3 regions of the Paenibacillus sp. FSL M7-1414 genome follow, and region 2 is predicted to be linked to each of the others. Evidence: riboswitches for the same ligand, from Rfam matches in the RefSeq annotation. Region 2 holds a riboswitch; each other region holds the start of a gene.

Region 1 (5,398 bases), 2.2 Mb from region 2:
ATTATGCTCATGACTGGACTTGGTGGACTCCACAAGAGATCCTTCGATTCATGAAAGAAAATGCCGGGTCCATTCAAGGTACCAAAGTCATGGCGCCTGAATCCTTCCAATACTTAAAGAACATATCCGACCCAATCCTGAATGATCCGCAGGCACTTGCCAACATGGACATTCTGGGAGCACATACGTATGGAACCCAGATTTCGAATTTTGCCTACCCTCTCTTTAAGCAAAAAGGAGCCGGTAAAGAACTATGGATGACTGAGGTGTATGTTCCAAACAGTGACAACAACTCAGCAGACCGCTGGCCTGAAGCATTAGACGTTTCCTATCACATGCACAATGCCATGGTAGAAGGTGATTTCCAGGCCTACGTGTGGTGGTACATCCGCAGACAGTATGGTCCGATGAAAGAGGACGGTACCATAAGCAAACGCGGGTATAATATGGCTCATTTCTCTAAATTTGTGCGTCCAGGCTACCTGCGAGTCGATGCAACGAAAAATCCGGATACAAACACATTTGTCTCAGCCTATAAAGGTGATAACAAAGTCGTCGTCGTGGCAATTAACCGTGGAACTTCAGCCACAAGCCAAAAATTCGTTCTGCAGAATGGTAATGCCTCCACTGTGTCCTCATGGATTACGGACAGCAGTCGAAACCTGGCAAGCGGAAACCCGCTTACCGTATCCAATGGAGCCTTCACGGCACAGCTCCCGCCTCAGAGCGTAACAACGTTTGTTGCCAACGTTACTGGCGGAAATAGCGGCGGGAATACAGGCAGTGGCACTACGTATGAAGCCGAGACCGGAACGTCACTTACGGAAGCTGCCATTGAAACAATCTACCCCGGTTACACTGGCTCCGGGTATGTTAACTTCAATGCGATGACTGGTTCGGCCATTCAATGGAACGGCATTAATAACACGACAACAGGTACCAAAAACGTAAAGTTTCGTTATGCGCTGGAAAGCGGCACTCGGAACCTCGACATTTTTGTGAACGGAACCAAAGTCATTAGCAACGAGCCCTTTCCGGCTACGGGAAGCTGGTCCACTTGGGTTGAAAAAACAATACAGGTCCCCATGAACACCGGGACCAATACATTGAAAGTGGTTACCACTGGATCGGAAGGACCGAATATTGACAGCGTTAATGTTACCGCAGCACAATAAACGTTCCGTATGGCTGATGGAAGACATTTGCTGTACGTGCAGCTAAGCACTAACCTCTTGAATACTCATCACTAAAGTTAGTGTTATATCAAAAAATGCAAAAAAAGACTCCTTAAGCGTTAGCTTAAGGAGTCTTTTTTTTTAGATGCGGTCGAGAGGACTCGAACCTCCACGGGGGTTAGCCCACACGGACCTGAACCGTGCGCGTCTGCCAATTCCGCCACGACCGCATATTGTATCTCCGTCATCCATATCGGCGACAAGAAATAATATATCATGCGTAATCTATCATGTCAACACTGAAAATAATAACAATAAAGCCCGAATCAGACGTCCATGTCGATTCGGGCTTTACCTTTAACTGCTGCAAATAGTTTGGTTCATTAAAACGGAAGCATACTACAAATTACAGCTTGGAAGGCCAGTTGCCATACCATGCATAACCGCCTCTTCTTTCTTTATCAATATCACTTAATTTGTATTTAACTACCCCGTCACGACCAATAAAGATTGGTTTATCTGTTCCGATCTCATAGAAGCGTGCCCAAATTGGTGCAGCTTTGGAATCAGCGATAATTTTACTATCTCCATTAGCTCTTTCATACTTGTAACCCGTAATTTTCACTTTGTTAAACCAAGCCTCCGCTCCTTTAATGGATGCGGTAATTTTAGCGTTAGCAGGTCTGGTTTTCAGAAATTTAACAATCGTTACACTCTCTCCAGCTGTCAACGATGGCACTTCGTAGATTCTTGCGCTCGCTGGTTTAAGAGAGCTGGAATCATGTTGTTGTCCCCATGCTGTAAGCTTACCACCTGAAATGACCTGTGTATTCAGAATCGCCTCCACACCTTTGGCAACTGAATTTTTACTGCGGTTAGCAAGCGTGCTGTCGATAAATGAGAAATCACCTTTGCGTGCTGCTACTTCATCCAGCATGATCATTACATTAATCATGGCATCATCATTGTAAGTGATGTGCTTGTGGTATCCGGAGCTTTGGTAAACTTGTGGCCACCCGCCGTTTGAATACTGCATGTTGATCAAAAAGTTAATTCCTTTGATTGCAGCTGTGGAGTAACGCGGATCATTCGTCTTTTTAAATTCCTTCGCCAATCTTCTAATTTCTGAGTATGTAGCCTTGTTGTCTATCGTGGACTTTGCCCACTCTCCACTTGTCTGTTTATAATCTTTTCTCCAACCTCCATCTGGCAGCTGGTTCTTCAAAATATCAGAAATACTCGCTGTAGTACCCGACGCATCTGCAGCAGATACCGTCCCTACAGGGAGAACTGCCATTCCAACTGCTGAGAACACCATCGTACATGCCAGGACAAAAGTAATTATTTTCTTCGCTTTCAAATGTAACACTCTCCTATGTTCGTTTTTATAAATCTTCCACTTCTACTTTACCTATGATACGCGTCTCTAAACCTCCTTTATTTGTATTTATCGCACAATAAAATCAATTTAAATCCAATATGTGGATTGGATAATCAGATAATATGCAAAAAATCGATTTTTGTCAATATATGCAACTTAATGAATATAATCTCTCTAATTCTACATAACGGAATAGTTCTTTTAACTCATGACAAACCTATCTATTTATCCAAATTCGTCTTAAACGAATCAATAATGACGTTTTTGTCATGAATGATACCCAAACTTGATCCCTTCTTTCATATAAAAACCTTAATTCCGCTAACATTGAGGTATTACGAAGGGTTTTAAATGGGTTTGACAATTACGCATTTATGCAATATAGTTTCAAATAGTTACAAAAACTTAATTATTCATTGCCGAGTTTCATGTTTGAGAACGGGGGAACCAATTTGGGTGAATTATTCTTATACATAGGAAATATAGGGAACCTTCTACCGAACCCTTAGCTAACTCCGTAGGCATCGAAGGGAGAACATTGATTTTGAAAAAACTGATTATCTCCATTTTTGGAGCAGCTGTATTATTTACATCCGGGGCAACAAGCACAGAGGCAAGCAGTATCAACTCCGTAGTGAACAACATGACAGGTATTCCTTACAAATGGGGTGGCACAACTGTAGCCGGCTTCGACTGTTCTGGTTTTATGAGATATCTTTTCAACAAATACAGCATTGAATTACCACGTACTTCGCAGCAGCAAGCCAAAGCAGGTACTCCCGTATCCAAGAGCAATGTTCGGACAGGTGATCTGGTGTTCTTTAATACAACAGGCAAAGGCATTTCACATACAGGTGTATATATCGGCGGCGGACAATTCGCTCATGCCTCCAGCAGTAAAGGTGTAAGCATCACGAAGTTATCGAATCCATACTTCAATGATCGTTATGTAACAGCACGTCGGGTAACTGGACAGTTTATGTATGATAAAATGTTAGGTAAAATGTGATTCACATACAAAAAGGCATCGGTTATTAACCGGATGCCTTTTTTGCACTTAAAAATGTATGTTGCATTGCTTACTAATGCAGCGCCTTCTGCACTCGCATCGCACCCTGAGACAGGGCATGTCCTCCACCAACAGCTCCAGCCACGGCTACGGTCTCCATAATCTCCTGATCTGTTGCGCCCTTAGCACGGGCTTCTTCTACATGGTAGAAGGTACATACCTCATTGTTGGCGAATAATCCAATGCCAAGCGCAATTAGCTGTTTTGTCTTCGCATCAATCACACCAGGTTGGAAACATTCTCCGGTAAACTCATGATACGACTTCACCACACCTGGCAGTACATCGCTTAATGCTCCAATCTGATCCTTGTAGGCATGAACTTTATCATTCATCAATGTCATGGCTTGTAGCACACCCTCTCGGCTATAGTTACAGATCTTCCTCACTGTACCTATCTTCTCTCCCGAGTGAGCCATTTATGCCAAGAAATCATGGTAATTCCAAACATTTAACGCGCATGGCTCTGCCATAATTATAAGCTGTTACTCACTAAGTGGACTCTGGCGCGGCTCGCTGAACAGCTGATAGCTGTAACCTCGGTCCAGCTTAACGACACGTCGATTCTGACGACGGATAAGTACCTGCTCGCCATCCCAGGCAACCACAATCCCCTTCACGTCGTTCGATTCCAGCTCGTCCCGTACTACTCTAACTTTCTCACCTGACAGACGCAGGGCGTCCAATTCTGTATCACTAATCATCTTCATGGCTCCTATATTTCAAATTTATTTACAAAAAGAGACCTAAATGAAAAGTCATTTAGGTCTCACGTGACTGTATTGGACTGTCATGTCATTCGAAATTATGTCCCGACTGAAAGTTACCGCTGCGCGTGCTCTTTGCTGTCGTTCTTCTCGAACCAAAAATCAAGCACTTTGGCGGACATCACACGTTCTTCAAGGTACTCCACTTGATGCGGTGTAAATTGTTCTTTCCAAGAGAAGGACAACTCTTCGCACAAGCCTACAATCGTCAGTAATTCTGACCAGGCAACATAGCGTTTGTACCAGAAAAATTGAGGATGTTCAATCATATAGGGATAAAGGTCATCGAATTCCGTATGTTTACAATCCAGGGCACGTTCAAAATGAACTTTCGATTCCGCCAGCTTATCATTAAAAAATTGTTCTGTTGCCGGTTGGTTCCCCATGGTGTTGCCTCCTCTCCCTAACATAACCCCATTATAAATGAAATCGGCGGTCATGCAAAGGCATAGTTCAAAAAATAGGCCCTATTCCTTTAAAATGTCACATTTCGTTATCGTCAAATTGTACCGTACCATCATTCAGGGAACGAATGCGTACCAAGGCTTCCACCGGAATACCCTGTTCACGAATCGTGCGTGCCCCCGCCTGAAAACTTTTCTCGACCACAACGCCGAATCCGACGAGTTCCGCACCGGAACGCTCGATAATTTTGATGACGCCACGAGCGGCATCTCCATTGGCAATGATATCATCAATGAACAAAATGCGGTCATTCTCATGAATGAACTCGCGGGATACCATAATATCAGTTACAATTCCTTTGGTAAAGGACGGTACACGTTCACAGTATGCATCAGGATCAGCCAGAAGTGTTTTTTTGCGACGGGCGAATACAAGTGGCACCCCCAGTTCATAGGCTGCGGCAAACGCAACCGGAATCCCTGAGGATTCTACCGTGATTACCCGAGTTACTCCACTTTCACGAAAACGGGCAGCGAACTCACGTCCCATCTCCATCGTTAATGCAGGATCAATCTGGTGGTTCAACAGACCATCCAGCTTTA
Region 2 (5,398 bases):
CCACGTGCAAGATCCGGTTATATGGCAGTTAATTAACACTCCGGAATTTCAGCGTTTACGCCGGATTCGTCAGCTGGGTACTTCTTACCTTACCTTTCACGGAGCAGAGCATAGTCGGTTCTCACATTCACTAGGTGTTTATGAGATCACACGCAAGATCATCTCTCAATTTGAAAGAAGTCATTATTCGGATTGGCCGAAGGAAGAAAAGATTGTAGCTCTGTGTGCAGCTCTGCTTCATGATCTCGGGCATGGGCCGTTCTCTCACTCCATCGAGGAAGCTTTTGACATGAATCACGAAGATTGGACTTGCCGCATTATTACAGGTGATACCGAAGTAGGGGCGATCTTAAGACGGTATGCTCCTGATTTTCCTGAGAAAGTAGCATCTGTCATTCAAAAAACGTATGAAAAGCCGATTGTGGTTAACTTGGTGACCAGTCCGCTTGATGCAGACCGAATGGATTATTTGCTCAGGGATGCCTATTTTACAGGTGTAAATTACGGCACGATTGACCTTGATCGTATCCTTCGGATGCTGCGTCCTTATCATGGGCGGATTGTAGTCAAGGAGTCAGGCATGCATGCTGTGGAGGATTACCTAATGTCTCGGTATCAGATGTATTGGCAGATTTACTTCCATCCGGTAACTCGTAGTTCTGAAATTATATTGCGGCAAATATTCAAGCGAGCGAAAACACTCCTACAACATGGTTTTCAATTCCGCTTCATGATTGATCCACTCCCTCAATTATTTGAAGGAGAATTATCCGTGGATGAATATTTGCAGTTGGATGAAGCATTAATTCAGACGGCATTTACGCAGTGGCGCAAGGAGGACGATACTGTTCTAAGTGAGTTATGCGAACGTTTTATGGATCGCAAGTTATATAAGTATGTAGAGCTTGAACAGGTCGACTTGACAATGATGGAAGAGATTCGGGAAGCTTTTGTACAGGCTGGCCTCGATCCCGAATATGATCTTGAAATTGATTTTCCTTCGGATAATCCGTATGATGTGTTTCGTCCGGATGAATCCACAGATAAGCAGATTCTTCTTCTGGATCGACAGGACAATTTACGTGAGTTGTCAGAAGTATCTGACATTGTCCGTTCCATCAGTGGGCTTCACCGAGGGAAACATCATTTGTATTACCCTCAAAACAAGGTGGATGCGATTATTCACGAATTACCGTCACATATACGCCCCTATTTCTTGTAATCATGTGGGTATAATCCGATGAAGAATTTCGATATCAAAACACTTTCTAAAAGAGCTATTTTCCATGATACAGTAATCTGCTTTAATGGGGAGTATATGTAGATCGACATAATTTTGTAAATGCAAGTAGGCAGAATGAGCAAAATCAACAATATATAGATCAGAATATCCGTATATCTTCTATATATTGTAGTTGTGAAGAGACAAACGTAATGATGTAATACACAGATACCCAAAATGTTTTATGTATGAGTCATTGAATTATTGAATTTTACAAATTGGATTTTGAAAAAGAAGATAGTCGTTATTTCGACATGAAGGGAGATACAGACATGATGCTGTTCGACACACATACACATCTGGATGCACCACAATTCGACGAGGACCGCGAGGACATGATTCAGCGTGCTGTGGATGCAGGAGTTGGTCGCATGATCAACATTGGCTTTAACCGGGAGACGATTCCAACCACAATGAAACTCGCCGAAACATATGACTTTATATATGCAGCTGTAGGGTGGCATCCCGTAGATGCGATCACAATGCAGGAGGGCGATTTGGAGTGGATTGCATCTTTATGCAAGCATGAAAAAGTGGTTGCGATCGGTGAGATTGGATTGGATTATCACTGGGATACTTCACCAAAAGAAATACAGCATCGTGTATTACGACAACAAATTGCTTTGGCGCGTGAAGTGAACATGCCAATTGTCATCCATAATCGGGATGCACATGAGGATATCATAAGAATTTTGCGTGAAGAGAAGGCTGGCGAAGTTGGCGGTGTGATGCACTCGTTCTCGGGCAGTTGGGAAACAGCAAAAAGTTGTCTCGATATGGGCTTCCATCTCTCCTTCGGAGGACCGATCACATTCAAAAATGCAAAGCAGCCCAAAGAGGTGCTGGAGAAGGTTCCTATGGACCGGTTTTTCATTGAAACAGATGCTCCATATTTGACACCTCACCCTTATCGTGGGAAGCGAAATGAGACAGCGCATGTACGTCTGGTTGCAGAGGCAGCTGCGGAAATTAAAGGCATTTCGGTGGAGGAAATTGCTGCAATAACAACCAAAAATGCCATGGAACGATTTGGAATTCGGTAAAAAAACGAGCAAATGAGGTGAAAAAGGCAGGTAAGCGGAGGTAATTTGCCCTTTGATCCAAATAAATCAAGAATATTACAATATTTTAACCAAATATTCAGAAAAACGTACTTGATCAACGCTTTACAACATGCATCAAAACAGGATATCATCTTTTCAGTGAATTGTTGTGCGGAAAATTGGACAGATGTTCGGGGGATGAACAAAGGGACACTTTCCGATGAAACAACATTACTTTCATGAATCAGTCTCGCTGAGTCTCCGTTAACGGAGAGCGGGGGAACCAATAGGGCTTAAACATCGGTGTATTTGGCCGATGCGCAACGTTCGCTGACCCAAAAGCAGCGAAGGGAACTGCGAAGCCGTATTTGATTTCTTCTTTGGGTCTCGGGGTGAATTCAAGGGCGTCCGCCATGAGCGGGTGACCCAAGATAGGGCGGCTCTCTTTCGCCCGAACCCGACAGCTAACCTCGCAAGCGGAAAAAGAGAGGCAACCTCGTGCATGAATTTCCGATATTCAAAATCATTCGGAAGCCACGAAAGAGTTCCTCTTACACTCTTTCTTTGGCTTTTTTGTTTTTGAATAAAAGAAATATTGTCATCATACGGTAGGTATTCAGGAGGATGACATCATGTTGCGAAGATTGATTCATGGTGCAGAACCGGATTATGTTGGTCCAATCTGTGTTCTGTAGAAAATTTGGTATAGTCACGTCAAAGACATCATGCATTACTTTAGACGGCGAGGCTATGAAGGAGGACGGAGAAGTGGGCACATTCCAACCAGAAGAGACCCATGAGTCACGATCATCCAGTAAGTCTTTCGCGTTGCGGTGGAAGCATGAGAACATGCGTCAAATGGCATTGATCGCGATTTTCTCAATTGCGCTTACAATCATGATCTTGTTAGTCGTTTACGGTCAGGCCGGGAAACAAATTTCGCTGGTTATTGATGGCAAAGCTCAGGTGGTAGAGACTCGTACAGGAATGCTTCAGGAAATGCTGGAGGAGCAGTCGATCACAGTCAGCCCTCACGATAAGGTATCCATGTCCATGAATGGGGCGATTACAGATGGAGACCGAATCGTTATTGAGCGGGCCGTTCCAGTTAACATTACGGCAGACGGAGACACCAAGACTCTGTATACAACCGATTCATCGGTAGAAGATGCAATTCAAAAATCAGGTATTCAAGTTGAAAGTAATGATAAAGTGTATCCGGCGCTTGGAACTGCGATCAAAGCGGAGATGAAGATCCGTGTAGTGCGCGTAACAAAGCGTACAGTGGAAGTAGAGCAGCCGATCGCTTACAAAGTCATTAAAACGGCTGACCCTAGCTTGTACAAAGGGGATAACCGTGTCGTTGTGAACGGCAAAGAAGGCACAATTGTGCAGCATATCGAAAAGGTATTTCAGGATGGAGAATTGGTCTCCAAAAAAATGGTCGGCAAATCTGTCGCGAATAATCGTGTAGATAAAGTGATCGCTGTCGGCACCAAAGCAAAACCGGTCGTGAAAGAACCTGAGATTCAGACCGTATCGGCTCAAACGTCAACAACCAAAAAGGCTACAACAACGAACTCGAAGAAAACATCTGCCTCGGGCAGCAAAGTGATTACCGTATCCGGGACTTCTTTTAAATACTCCAAAGTACTTAAAAATGTATCCATGACTGCCTACTCTTCCGAAGAGCCTGGCATTGGAACTAAAACAGCTTCCGGTACTCGTGTAACGGAAGGGCGCACCATTGCGGTTGATCCCAAAGTCATTCCAATTGGCTGGTGGGTATATATCGAAGGTCTGGGATTCCGTCGTGCGGAAGATACAGGCGGTGCCATTAAAGGCAACAAAATTGATGTGTATTATGACAGTGTGAAGCATGCCCTGAATTTTGGACGTAAGAAAGGCAAGACGGTCTACGTGATCGGTCCGGTGAAGCCGGAAGCGAACTAAAATCGTTTTACTTTGAAATGGGAATGCTATAAAATAGTTGCATGAATGATTCATGCGGAATATGTGGCGGAGGAGTCTGAATTCAGTCTCCCCCGCCGTTTGGCAGAGAAGAGGATATTCCTCTTCTTTTTGCGTTAGAAAGGAAGAAATGGAACATGATAAAAGAAGTCATTGTGGTGGAAGGCCGTGACGATACGGTAGCTATCCGTCGGGCCGTGGAAGCCGATACCATAGAAACAGGTGGATCAGCCATCAACCAACGCATTCTGAAGCGGATTGCGCTTGCTCAGGAGAGACGGGGAGTCATTGTACTGACAGATCCGGATCATGCTGGCGAACGCATTCGTAAAATTATTGCGAACAAGGTGCCAGGCTGCAAACATGCCTTCATTCCGGAAGCCGATGCAACGCGCAAAGGGGACATTGGGGTGGAGAATGCCTCACCCGAGGCGATCCGTCATGCGTTGGCGCGCGTACATACTTCATACGAAGGTGCTCCGAGCCTGATCGATTGGGAAGACCTGATCGCGGCAGGACTTATTGTGCATCCGCAGGCTGCTGCACGTCGTATGGAGATGGGCAATCTGCTAGGCATCGGTTATTGTAACGGTAAGCAGTTCCACAAACGTCTCAGTGTATTTCAGATTACACGGGAAGAGTTCTCTACAGCATTAGCGCAAATTGAACGTGAAGGATTGTGAGCATATGAAGAACATGGAAGAGACGATTGAAATTGCAACGCCCAAGCGTACGAAAGAGATTATTCAAAGACACGGATTCTCATTTAAGAAAAGTCTGGGTCAGAACTTTCTGATCGATCAAAATATACTGAACAAAATTGTTAATGCAGCCGATTTGGACGAGTCCAAGGGTGCGTTAGAGATTGGGCCGGGTATTGGAGCCCTCACGGAACGACTGGCTCGGGTAGCCGGTCCTGTCACAGCCGTAGAGATTGATCAGCGCTTGATCCCAATCCTGGGAGAAGTGATGCAGCCTTATTCGAATGTACGTGTTCATCATGGGGATGTGCTGAAGCTTGATCTGGCTGAGTTGTTTAATACGGATTTTGCATCCGTGGACAAAGTCAGTGTTGTGGCTAACCTGCCTTATTATGTAACGA
Region 3 (5,398 bases), 1.5 Mb from region 2:
ATATACGTAAATTCGTCATCTAACAATTAAAAAAGACGGAAAAAAGTGTATTTTGTGATTATAAATGGCGTAAATACGTAAATAAAACAAATAAAATGACAAAAAACACGTCGGCAAGGAGGTTGCCGCGTGTTTTTTAGTTTGTCTGAATGAAGGGGAGCAGGTATGAGGAGGAAGAGGATTAGGCCCTGTAGGCATGAAGTCCAGCTCCGAGCATATGGAAACTGGGGAAAAACGATTTCATGGACATCGAGGTTGGCTGTGCCAGTCCATCCGCAGCCGAGGCGCTGACGGTCTTCCATTCATTCTCCAGATCTGTGGCCAGGCGGACCATCAGATCCTTGGTTGTATCGTTGTTCAGGGGAATGACTTTGGAGGCTTCGGTTATGCAGGCATTCATGGCTGAATGCAGGTAACCAAGGACCGCCTCCTCGACCGGGATGTCGAGGTGGTGGTTAATCCAGGCGTGAACAGTGGAGAGGCAACCAACCGAATCGTATTTGGCAAAGATCTGTTCGAGCTGGCTGAATTCAATCCAGGGGTGCAGAGCGCGTGCGAGTCTGATCAATCGTTTACCCATGGCGGCAGCTTGTTCTCTGAGATCTCCAGGGGTTCGCTGAACATGGACAAGCTTGTCGATAAGAGCTATCCGCCATGTATCCTTGTGATCTGCTGCGGTATAGATACCTTTGATGGCCATACCTTCAAGACGAACGATGCTGGGATGCAACTGACAACGCATGAATGATTCGAGATCTTCAGCATTACGAATGGTACCCTCCCTGATATGGATATCCATGCCGAAGGAATGGGTGAACCCTCCAACCTGAATAGAGGAATCAAGCAGTTTGACATAATCGAGCAGCTTATTCCCACGGTTCACAATCATTCGCCTCCTGTGTTCGTTAAATGTCACTTAAAGTGACATTTATATTCCTTTTTGTTTGCTTTATGTTTGAAAATCCGAATTATATGATAGTTATCATCCCATAAATGTCCGCTTTTTGTCAATAGTATCCGTGAAATTTAATGGATTAAATATGAAATTTAATATTTGTGTTATTTTATATAACTTATTGTGTTATTTATTTTGTGAAGTACAGGGAGGACTATATATAAGGAAGGACTATATATAAATGAATCAATAAGATCGGCTCTTACCGAAAAAGAGGGGATCAAATCTAATAATATGCAGTTCATGGGTAAAGATGACGAGATTATGCGATTTTTGATGAAAATGCCTAGCTGAAAAAGAAGTATTAAAAAATACTTTACTTTTAGTTCTGAACCCGGTATAATCAATTCTGTTGCCGATTATTTACGACATGCGGTCGTGGTGGAATGGCAGACACGCTATCTTGAGGGGGTAGTGGGCGTATGCCCGTGGAGGTTCGAGTCCTCTCGACCGCATCATATGAACGATTAAAAAGAAGCTTTCCATTAATGGGAAGCTTCTTTTTTTTGTCTTTTTCGAACAGTATGACATCTGGGTTGAAAAAAGGCCATCCATTACCGGAGGAATGTTGCTCTACCTTCCGGCTACGGGTGGCCTGTGTATTATTTTTGCAGCAAATTCTTGATATCTTCTTCAATCTTGTCCGGTGTTGTTTTGGGAGCATAACGTTTAATGACCTGTCCGTTCTGATCCACGAGGAATTTGGTGAAATTCCATTTGATTGCTTTGGAGCCGAGCAGGCCAGGAGCTTCTGTGCTCAGGTGTTGGAAAAGAGGGTGAGCGCTTGAGCCGTTCACATCAATTTTCTCAAACATGGGGAAGCTCACGCTATAATTCATCTGACAGAACTCGGCAATATCGTCGGAAGATCCTTTTTCCTGTGCAAACTGGTTGCTTGGGAAACCAAGCACTTCAAATGGAGCATCTTGAAATTTGTCTTGCAATTCTTGCAGACCTTTGAATTGAGGGGTAAGGCCGCATGAGCTTGCCGTATTCACAATCAGGAGCACTTTGTCACGGTAGTCGGACATTTCAACTTCTTGACCGCGAAGGGTATTCACTTTGTAATCGTAGACTGTCATCTAAATCGCCTCCATTTATTTACTCTTATATCTTCTATTATATTGGTTGCAATTAAATATTGCAAAACTAATATGGTGTTAAAAGAATCAAAACAGGCAAGTTGTGCAGAATACGTGAATGAATTGCGAAGTGATTTACGCCAGAGTGAGAATTAGATAGCCTTGAAGAGATAGATAGAGTATAACTTTGTTGTAAGCGTTATTATGGATAGGAATTGGCAAAAATCTGCCGATTTGGTGATCTGGGCGGACTTTACACCGACATGGCACGGGTGTATGATTCATAACGTAATTTCAATTTAAACTAAAATGTACTTGAAAAACGAAACAAACGATAATATCGCTCGATCTTATCCTTAAGATATACGAACGATGTTTTAATCGCTGAGTTTCCATTCATTGATGAGTGGAAAACGGGGGAACCAACGGAATGCGCTGTCCAGGACAGTGGGCATTCATGGGGTGAATTTTCCGGTGACAGCCGGAAATAGGGCGACTCTCGCGCCCGAATCCGTCAGCTAACCTCGTAAGCGTTAAAGGGAGAGGCAACAAGCCGTACGCTGGTTCATGGTGTTTTCGCCATGGATTATTTAAGAAGCGTTCGGGAGGCCTTGGTCCCCCACGCTTCTTTTTTGTTGTCTTTTCACGCCAAGGGAGGAACGAATGATGGATACTGAGATGATCTTAGTGACTGCTCCAAATGAAGCAGGACGTAAATTTATCAAATTGCTGATGTACAAAAAAATGCCGTTTGCCGTTCTAACCAACAGTGCAGGGGAAGAGCGCAGACTCCGTAGAATCGGAGTAGAACATGTCATTCGCATGAACACGGCTGCAGCTCAAAAGTGGTTTTTGCCGCAGGGCAGCGTAGGCAACGTGTTTATTTTCGAAAACAGCCTGAATCTGACCTGTCGTTATTTACAGATCTGCCGTTCATGGACATCGAAATCCCTGTGCGTCATTACGGAGCAGAGTCATCCTAAGGGCATCTATCGGGGCATGGGCGCAGACCGGATCGTATATTCGCTCAATGGGGAAGTTGGCTTTCTCCTCAATGGTTAATGCCATAGCTTGTGATTGCTCAGGTGTAAGGTGCCTGTTATAATTGAATGTATCGATAAACGGAAGTTTGAGGAGACTCATGCAGGATGGTGAGTCTTCTTTTTTATGGTTTTAAAGGTAGTTCAAGACTTTTTGAACACGAACTTTTAGATTAGGATCAGGAATCACCTGTGGCTTACAAGGAGGAATTGGCATGCCGGATGTAGGTGGATTGAAATGGTTGTTTTTTGATGTTGGAGATACGCTGGTGGATGAATGGGAGCCGGTTGATGATATTATCGGACAGTTTGTCCGTGAAGCTTGTGCTTTGGGGTATCCGGTGAAGATTGAGGCGGTACGCGAACTGTTCGCGAACTGTTACCGAAAATATGAGCAATGGCCTATGAGAGTGGCAATTCGCACATTTGTTGAAGACGAGGGGCATCAAAAACAGATTCAGGACAAGCTGAAGTTTCAAAAAGATCTTGAACGTCCTTTTCCTTCAGCAGATTTTGTTCTTCAGCAGTTGTCACGGCATTATCGCATTGGCATTATTGCCAATCAGAGTCCTGGAACGGAAGAGAGACTGGAGAGTTACGGCTTGCGGAAGTATGTTGATGTTCTGGCATGTTCAGCTGAAGAAGGAGTGTCCAAGCCAGACCCTGAGTTATACGCTGTGGCCTTGAAGCAGGCCGGTTGTGAACCGGAGGAAGCCGTCATGATCGGAGATCGGATCGATAACGACATTATACCTGCTCGGAATCTGGGCATGCGTACGATTCGAATTATGCAGGGTTACGGAAGATTCCAGCCAGAACTATCGGATGACAACCGTGCGGATTGGACTGTTGATTCATTGGATCAACTCCTGCCGTTACTGATGCCAAATCAGGATTAGATTCAGATGGTTGTTTAATGGATTGCAACAATAAAGGCTGATCAACTTAGGTATTCTATACCCAAGTTGATCAGCCTTTTTAGTATTTAGTCGATAAGAACGAGATTAGAATAAACGAATCGTCTGAATGATCAGATATACATTCAGCACAACGATAATCGCGGCAATGACCCATGAGATGATTTTTAGCCACAATTTGTTGGCGAATGCACCCATGCTTTTTTTATCACTCGTGAACATCACCAGGGGAATTACAGCAAACGGCAATTGAAGCGACAGGACGACCTGGCTCAAAATGAGTAGTTCTTCTGTGCCATGTTCTCCTGCAATGGCTGTCACAATTACCGCGGGGATGATGGCGATCAGACGTGTGACCAGTCTGCGTAGCCAAGCCGGAATTCGAATGTTCAGGAAACCTTCCATAACGATCTGCCCAGCGAGTGTACCTGTAAGGGTAGAGTTCTGACCTGATGCTAACAGCGCCACACCGAACAGGATACTTGCAACCGTAGTACCCAATAGAGGTGTCAGCAGATGATAGGCATCAGCGATCTCGGCAACCTGCGTCATACCAGCACTGTGAAATACAGCGGCAGATACAATCAGGATGGCTGCATTGATGAACAGGGCCAGTGTCAACGCGATTGTAGAATCCATGGTCGAGTACCGAATGGCTTCTTTTTTGCCCTGTGGGGTCTGTTCGATCTGACGGGTCTGCACAATGGAAGAATGCAGATACAGATTATGCGGCATCACGGTTGCTCCGATAATACCAATGGCGATATAAAGCATGGCTGGGTTTTGCAGAATCTCAACATTTGGTACAAAACCATGGAGAACACCGCCCATATCCGGTTTCGCCAGAAACAGATCAATCCCGAAGCAGAGGGCTATGGTTGCCATCAGCACAATGACAAGTGTTTCCAGAGCGCGGAAACCTTTGTTTTGCAGTACAAGAATCAGGAGTACATCAACTGCGGTGATGATAACGCCGTATAACATGGGGATGTTAAATAACAGTTTTAATGCGATAGCAGAACCAATGACTTCAGCCAGATCGGTAGCTGCAATGGCAAGCTCACACAGAATCCATAACATCATAACAACAGGCATGCTGAATCGTTCACGACAGGCTTGAGCCAGATCCCGTCCAGTGACGATGCCAAGCTTGCCAGCCAGCGACTGAAGGACAACGGCCATCAGGTTCGATAACAGGATAACGGATAACAAGGTATACCCGAACTGCGAGCCGCCTGCGATATCTGTTGCCCAGTTCCCCGGGTCCATGTAACCTACGGCAACGAGGTATCCTGGGCCTACAAAGGCGAGGAATTTCTTCCACCATGCAGCATTCTGCGGAACTTTCATGGAACTATGTGCTTCTCCAAGGGAAGGGGCCATGCCCGCAGTAGATAATGATTC

What was found. Region 2 has a riboswitch for cyclic di-AMP ahead of MHH92_RS00150 (3D domain-containing protein). Riboswitches for the same ligand answer to the same signal wherever they lie in the genome.
Region 1: it holds a riboswitch for cyclic di-AMP, as region 2 does, so the genes downstream of both, MHH92_RS10210 (C40 family peptidase) here and MHH92_RS00150 (3D domain-containing protein) in region 2, are expected to answer to the same signal.
Region 3: it holds a riboswitch for cyclic di-AMP, as region 2 does, so the genes downstream of both, MHH92_RS07000 (hypothetical protein) here and MHH92_RS00150 (3D domain-containing protein) in region 2, are expected to answer to the same signal.

Annotation. Positions count from the first base shown of each region.
Region 1 covers NZ_JBBOOS010000001.1:2,232,961-2,238,358, reverse strand. Annotated here, with positions in the region: gene MHH92_RS10225 (carbohydrate-binding protein) at 1-1,175, shown strand, start outside; tRNA gene MHH92_RS10220 (tRNA-Leu) at 1,322-1,405, opposite strand; gene pelA (pectate lyase) at 1,582-2,544, opposite strand; cyclic di-AMP (ydaO/yuaA leader) riboswitch at 2,964-3,095, shown strand; gene MHH92_RS10210 (C40 family peptidase) at 3,101-3,565, shown strand; gene MHH92_RS10205 (carboxymuconolactone decarboxylase family protein) at 3,639-3,968, opposite strand; gene MHH92_RS10200 (hypothetical protein) at 4,110-4,328, opposite strand; gene MHH92_RS10195 (hypothetical protein) at 4,448-4,777, opposite strand; gene MHH92_RS10190 (xanthine phosphoribosyltransferase) at 4,875-5,398, opposite strand, start outside.
Region 2 covers NZ_JBBOOS010000001.1:30,452-35,849, forward strand. Annotated here, with positions in the region: gene MHH92_RS00140 (HD domain-containing protein) at 1-1,222, shown strand, start outside; gene MHH92_RS00145 (TatD family hydrolase) at 1,555-2,325, shown strand; cyclic di-AMP (ydaO/yuaA leader) riboswitch at 2,567-2,820, shown strand; gene MHH92_RS00150 (3D domain-containing protein) at 3,094-4,278, shown strand; gene rnmV (ribonuclease M5) at 4,434-4,979, shown strand; gene rsmA (16S rRNA (adenine(1518)-N(6)/adenine(1519)-N(6))-dimethyltransferase RsmA) at 4,984-5,398, shown strand, end outside.
Region 3 covers NZ_JBBOOS010000001.1:1,567,697-1,573,094, forward strand. Annotated here, with positions in the region: gene MHH92_RS06985 (urease accessory protein UreF) at 182-883, opposite strand; tRNA gene MHH92_RS06990 (tRNA-Leu) at 1,328-1,410, shown strand; gene MHH92_RS06995 (glutathione peroxidase) at 1,558-2,037, opposite strand; cyclic di-AMP (ydaO/yuaA leader) riboswitch at 2,410-2,585, shown strand; gene MHH92_RS07000 (hypothetical protein) at 2,701-3,099, shown strand; gene MHH92_RS07005 (HAD family hydrolase) at 3,293-3,976, shown strand; gene MHH92_RS07010 (Nramp family divalent metal transporter) at 4,082-5,377, opposite strand.